2 regions of the Pseudoalteromonas sp. L1 genome follow, and region 1 is predicted to be linked to the other one. Evidence: predicted binding sites of a transcription regulator. Region 1 holds the regulator's gene; the other holds the start of a gene.

Region 1 (3,592 bases):
AAGACTTAGCTTATCAGTATAATGGCACTAAAGTCTTGAGTGGGTTAAACCTCAATGTGAAGCAAGACGAAATAGTGTGTTTATTAGGGGCCAGTGGCTGTGGCAAAACCACAACCCTAAAAGCAATCGCGGGAATTTTGCAGCCTGAGCAAGGTTACATGAGTATCGATTCTAATGTCGTGAACGATAATGGTTTTTTTGTTGCACCCCAAAAGCGCAATATCGGCATGATGTTTCAAGATTATGCGCTATTTCCTCATCTTACAGTGAGTGACAATATTGCGTTTGGTCTCAACAACATGAGTAAAGAGCAAAAACGTGAGCGAGTGAACGAGATGCTCACTTTAGTTAAGCTTGATGGTTGTGCCAAGCGATATCCTCACCAGCTCTCAGGTGGTCAACAGCAACGTGTCGCGATTGCCCGTGCACTTGCCTATAAACCAAGCTTGTTACTTCTTGATGAGCCATTTTCAAATATTGATACCCAAGTAAGGTTTGAGCTGATTGCCGACATACGCCGAATTATCAAAGCGCAAAAAGTTTCTGCGGTATTTGTTACCCATTCAAAAGAAGAGGCGTTTGCCTTTGCTGACACACTTGCTGTTATGCATGGTGGAAAAATAGCCCAACAAGGCTCTGCTGAGCAGTTATTTAGCCAACCTAACTCAAAGGTGGTTGCAGAGTTTCTTGGTACGGGCATATACTTAACGGCAAAAGCATTAACCGCAACTGAATATGAGACGGTGTTCGGGGTTGTATCGTCAATCAATGCAGGTAACCATGATTGCGTACAAGGTCAAATTTATGTGCGCCCTCATCATATTCAATTGTGTAAAGCAGAAAATGGCGATGCTCAAGGCTTAACTATTTTGCAAAGACGTTTTATCGGCACGCGTTATGTGTACCGTATTAATATTGCAGGGCAGGAGCTCGAAGTGGCCGCAGAGCAAGACCACGTTTTCTCGGTCGAACAGCCAGTAAAAATAAAAATAATGCCGCACACGGTCAATTTTTTTCGAGATTAAACATGATGTGAAATCCTAAATTGTTGATTGTGTGCCTGATAATGAATAGCTAAGGATTCACTATGGCGCAAGCGCAATCTGGGATTTGTGCTGAAGCAAACTTACATGGTTTGCACCTGTTTTTTAACGTCTATGATGGCCACGATGAGTCATTACGAAAAAAACTAAAGCGTGTAAATGTAATACAAGACGAGTTTTCTGATCAGTTTTCTGAGGCTATGCTGTCTTGTGTTGTTGCTGTTGGGGCGCAATATTGGCCGCATATATTGCCTGAGTTTATTCCAAGTCAATTACAGAGCTTTCCTAATGTCACACACAGTGAACATGTTGTAAGCGCACAACCATTCGATTTATTTGTGCAAATCCGCTCTGACCGTGAAGACGTCAATCATTTATTTGCTCTGCAAATTTTAAAATTGTTTACACCGGATGTTGAACTGGTGGAGCAAGTTCGTAATTTTCGTTTTTTAGATGGGCGAGATTTTAATGGTTTTATCTACGCCGGCGACACGCCCCACGGAAGACAAAAACGCAGTACGGCACTAGTCAATAAACCAGGGCATTTTGAAGATCAAGGTAGTTATATTCATGTGCAGCGGTTTGTCCACGACCTAACGGTGTGGCAGTACTTGTCTTTATCAGAGCAAGAGCAAATAATGGGGCGTACTCGCCTTGATAATACCTTGGTTGTGCCGGCAATTGAAACGAGCCATGCAGTGAGGTCAGAGCTTAAAGATGAGCATGGTCAGCCATTATTACTTAATCAGAGTATGCCATTTGGCGACGTTCACAAACAGGGCATACTTATGGTGTCGTGTGCCGCGCAAGGTGACTCGTTTGAACATGTACTGAAAAGTCGTTTAGGGCAGGGCGAGCATTATGATCATTGGCTTGATTTCACACAAGCTGATATGGGATCGGCATTTTTCGCCCCGTCAGTGAATTTTCTAAAGCAACTTTAAACTGTATCGAATAAGGTGCGAACACGCTCAAGCGTAACGTCAATTTCAGAGACCTTTGCAGGGGCAATAAAAATAGTATCGTCACCTGCAATGGTTCCCAGCACACCGTCTGCTTTACCTAATGAATCAAGTAAACGTGCAATAAGCTGTGCAGCACCTGGACTAGTGCGAATGATGATCATCATTTCGTTATGCATAATGTCAATAACAAGCTGACGTAGTGGGCTTTTCGCTGTTGGTACGCCCATTTCAGCCGGTAAGCAATACACCATTTCTTGTTTTGCGTTACGAGTACGTACCGCACCAAATTTACTCAACATGCGCGAGACTTTACTCTGGCTGATATTATCGAAGCCTTGCTCTTTTAATGCATCTACAATTTCGCCTTGTGAGCCGAAGTTTTCTTCTTTTAATAACGATTTAAACGCTTTGATTAGTGCTTCTTGTTTATCTTGAGGTTGCATGCTGTCGTATCTTTATTCATAAAATGTGAGGTAATTCTACACAATTATGCATACTTATGCAGTATTTGTTTGAATTTGTCGGCCAAATGAAGACACTTTACAGCATAGTTTACAACTATGGTCGAAATTATATGCGAAATAAGCAGGATAAATTTGTTTTTAGTCGCTAATTTCATTATCTTTAGGGCCACAAGTATTTCCTACCTCAAATTACGGAGAATTCCAATGAAAGTTGCTGTTTTAGGCGCAGCTGGCGGTATCGGCCAAGCATTGTCTTTATTATTAAAAACAAGTTTACCTGCAGGTTCTGAATTATCGTTATACGATGTTGCCCCTGTTGTTCCTGGTGTAGCGGTTGATCTTTCTCACATCCCAACAGACGTTAAAGTTGAAGGCTTTGGTGCTGACAACCTAGACGATGCTTTAGTTGGTTGTGATATCGTTCTTATCCCAGCGGGTATGCCGCGTAAGCCGGGTATGGACCGTGCGGACCTTTTCAACGTAAACGCAGGTATCATCAAAACATTAGCTGAAGGCATCGTTAAAAACTGCCCTAAAGCGTTAGTAGGTATCATTACTAACCCAGTTAACGGTACTGTGCCAATCGTTGCTGAAGTATTCAAAAAAGCGGGTACTTACGATGCGAATCGTGTATTCGGTATCACAACACTTGACGTGATCCGTTCAGAAGCATTTGTTGCTGAGCTTAAAGGTTTAAGCGCTACAGACGTTAAAGTTCCAGTGATCGGTGGTCACTCAGGTACGACTATTCTTCCTCTTCTTTCTCAAGTGGAAGGTGTTACTTTCACCGACGAAGAAGTTGCAGCATTAACACCACGTATCCAAAATGCAGGTACTGAAGTTGTTAACGCTAAAGCGGGTGGCGGTTCAGCGACGCTTTCAATGGGTGCAGCTGCAGCTCGTTTTTGTATGTCTTTAGTTAAAGGCTTACAAGGTGAAGAAGTTGTTGATTACGCATACGTTGCAGTTGAGAACGGTGATGCAGCATACTTCGCACACCCAGTACGTTTAGGTAAAAACGGTGTTGAAGAAATCCTTTCTTACGGTGAGTTAAGTGCTTTTGAAGAGCAAGCTAAGAACGATATGTTAGCGACACTTAACAAAGACATTCAAGAAGGTG
Region 2 (3,592 bases), on a different contig from region 1:
AACTAGGGTGTGATTAAACTGAAAAAAACCACAAACCATATTCGCTGTTTCACCCGCCCCTTTTGCAGGCTGATTAACTAATTTTTTTGCTGGTTTAATCGGTGAGCTCGATATTATGTGTTGATGGTCTCTTGGGAAAACAACAAGATCTTTTTCATTCAATACGATAGTTTCATTCTCAAAATGCAGCCATGCTTGCCCTTTACCAATTAAATGAAATGGAATCCGGCGAGAGCCCGATGTATCAACAGCCCACGAGCCACAAAAATCACCATTAACGTATACTTCGGCCCTCAAGGACATTCGCTCAAGTAACACACTAAGCGGATCAGGATCATTTAAATAAATATTTGGACTTTCAGACATAATTTTAGCTACTTGCAACATAGAGAAAAAAATAACACAGCTTAAACTAGCCACATCGGTTAAATCACTTAGGACTAACTCATGGCTAAGATCAAAATGTACCACAAAGACTATTGCCCATACTGTCGAGCGGCAAAGCAACTGTTTAAAAAGTTAGGTTGGCAATACACAGCAATAGAAATCTCAGATAACGACCGACTTTTTCAGGAAATGGTTTCACTAAGTGGTCGTAGAACTGTCCCACAAATATTTATTAATGATGAACATATTGGTGGTTTTGATGATTTTCAGCACTATGTTAAACAGCTAAGCCATAGCTAAATTAGCTTTAGCAATAGGAGAAGATACACGCTACAGCAAGTAAAACTTAGCTATTGATATCTTTTCCTATACCTACCTCAGTTTTCAACATATATGATAATAAGCTTTGCGCATCAGGATGCTTATCTTTTTTTAACCCTGCTACAACACCTTGTTGATCAGCTACTGATTTATGCTGGCCTAACTTTTCTTTTGCCTGAATTGAGTCAAGTTTGATTTTAATACCAACAATCCCCCGTAGTAGCTTCGCTTGATAATCATCTGGCAGCAAATTAGTGTCGTTTAAAATACTCGGTTCGTATTGGCTAATTAACTCATCTAAGCAAGCTAAGGTATTGTCATCATCGAGGTATTCAACCTTGCCTTTTGTATGAACTGCGGCGTAGTTCCACGTCGATACAGCAGGCTTTTCTGCATACCAAGTGGGTGATATATTATACCCAAACCACCTCAAGATACAGAATTCAGCGTTTCTCATGGGCTTAATGTCAAGGCGTTACTTTGTAAGAATGGCACTCCCTTTTAAGAAGTAACAACGCAGAGAGTAAGTTCTTGAGAAACGCCCTAAGGGTTGGTTTAAAAGCGATTTATTCGGCGTTATTGACTTTAACAAGGGAAAAACCATTCTTTTCAGTCAATGCCTTGCCTAAATCACTTTTAATTCCAACTGAAACTCGGATCTTGAGGTGGTTTGGGTATACGCGGACCATTAAAAACCACTAATACACGCGTATCTTGCAAGCTTTTACCATGACGATTCGCCCGTGACACATGACCATATAAAGTACCAAACTCACCTTCTTCGGGTTTATACACCAATGGCAAATGTGTGGCTTCAAATTCACTGTCTATCATCAGCGCAAAGCTATAGTTTTTTATAAATTGTGAGACTCGCTCTGGTGTCATTTTCCACTTGTTGGGTATGTGCATGCTTTTCTCATGTTATTAAAAATTGCTCTGATTGTTTGAATCTATCATTGTAATTGATAAAGAATTTTCTACTAGTCTTTACCCGCTACCTACAGCACAAATAGTGTCATGCCCTTTAACCAATTCGGAAAACTAACAAATCAAGATACCGTTAAATTAGAGTAAAGTAACTAAATGATAATTGTTTGCATTAACATTTAATGCGTGATACCTTCCTAATTATCGGTACAGGGTGTTGCGGATTTTAATTAATTGGAGACGGAAAAAGCTTTTCTTGTCTCTTGGTTACTAAATCAATGTTAAAGGATATACACAATGGAAAATTTTAAACCGCCGCAATATCAATGGATTAATGATTCTAACTATCAAACTAAAACCAAACAAACTGATGCCCCACTTTTTGGTGTTTCGCCAATGCAGGATTACTCACAATTAATGCAATTGGGTATAAGCACTCTAAGCGAGCGTATTAAAAAAGTTAATTCCCCGACCAGCGGAGTGCAACCTGCACAGTTGCAAGAAGAATTTGCAGCCATTGATCTAAACACACCTTTAAGTGACATAAATCAAGTCCTCGAAGAGCTAGATCACCTTTATTTAAAACACGCGATTTACTTCCATCATCCAGATTACCTTGCTCACTTAAATTGCCCAGTAATGCTTACATCCCTGCTGGCAGAGTTGTTTAGCTCTTCGATAAACACCGCTGTTGAAACATGGGATCAAAGTGCAGGCGCAACACTTATAGAACAAAAAGTGATTGATTGGACATGCCAAAGAATCGGTTACGATGAGGGCGCAGACGGCGTGTTTACCACTGGCGGAACCCAGTCTAATTTAATGGCATTATTACTTGCACGTGAGTTGGCAGGCAAATTAGAACCACAAAGCCATACAAATATTACTTCTGGCTTAAGCAGTAATGCACATCGTTATCGCATTCTTTGTTCTGAATATAGCCATTTTAGTATTCAAAAAGCAGCCGCATTATTGGGTCTTGGTCATGATGCTGTTATCAGTGTTGCGTGTGATGAAAATCGCTGTATTGATACCCATAGCCTCGAAAACACATTAAATGAACTTCAAAGAGCAAATTTATTACCAATTGCGGTAATCGCCACGGCTGGTACAACAGATTTTGGCGCAATCGACCCGATAGCAAGCATTGCTCATTTATGTAAAAAGCATAACTGTTATTTACACGTCGATGCGGCTTATGGTGGCGCTTTGTTAGTATCACAACGCCATAACGAACGTTTGTTAGGCATTGATTTAGCTGACTCTGTCAGTATTGATTTTCACAAAACATTTTTCCAGCCAGTATGCTGCTCTGCCCTATTGGTCAAAGACAAGCGGTTATTGAGCTTTCTAACTTATCACGCCGATTACCTCAATCCAAAGGCTCAAGCACAAGCCGGCGTTCCTGATTTAATAAATAAAAGCTTACAAACAACGCGCCGATTCGATGCGTTAAAGCTCTGGTTAAGCTTAAGAACAGAAGGGCCTGATGCGATTGGTGCCATGTTCGATACCTTGCTTGAAAAAACACAACAGGTATACCAACGCTTAACACGTCATAGCCTGTTACAAGCTGCACAAGTTCCATCACTCACTACACTCGTATTTCGATTTAACGATAGCGCCTTAAGCCAAACTCAGCTTGATGAATGCAACCGCACTATTCGCAAGACCTTAGCTCAAAGTAGCCGTGCCATGATTGCAGCAACAAAAGTGAACAATATTCAGTATTTAAAATTCACTTTATTGAACCCTCACGCATCGATAGACAGCATAGACGACGTATTGAATGAAATTTGCAAAATTGGCGAACAATATGTGATCGACTGCAAAAGCAAACAACTGTGCACAGCTTAAGGAAAAGACAATGAAACCAGAAATTTATGATTTAATCGGAATAGGTGTAGGCCCGTTTAATTTAAGCTTAGCAGCGCTTTCTTCGCCCCTTTCAGACTTG

The links. Region 1 encodes ArgR, which controls arginine synthesis, uptake and breakdown. Its sites were predicted from a motif close to ANTGAATANNTATTCANT; they were not measured.
Region 2: a site for ArgR is predicted at 1,802-1,819, ahead of L3V38_RS07310 (aspartate aminotransferase family protein). Genes of this name have one in related genera too.

The regions. Positions count from the first base shown of each region.
Region 1 is NZ_JAKKCT010000006.1:170,465-174,056, reverse strand. It holds gene L3V38_RS17560 (ABC transporter ATP-binding protein) at 1-1,025, shown strand, start outside; gene L3V38_RS17555 (Dyp-type peroxidase) at 1,088-1,987, shown strand; gene argR (transcriptional regulator ArgR) at 1,984-2,451, opposite strand; gene mdh (malate dehydrogenase) at 2,677-3,592, shown strand, end outside.
Region 2 is NZ_JAKKCT010000002.1:235,230-238,821, forward strand. It holds gene L3V38_RS07290 (AraC family transcriptional regulator) at 1-366, opposite strand, end outside; gene grxC (glutaredoxin 3) at 448-687, shown strand; gene L3V38_RS07300 (FMN-binding negative transcriptional regulator) at 734-1,165, opposite strand; gene L3V38_RS07305 (FMN-binding negative transcriptional regulator) at 1,345-1,617, opposite strand; gene L3V38_RS07310 (aspartate aminotransferase family protein) at 1,933-3,492, shown strand; gene L3V38_RS07315 (SidA/IucD/PvdA family monooxygenase) at 3,503-3,592, shown strand, end outside.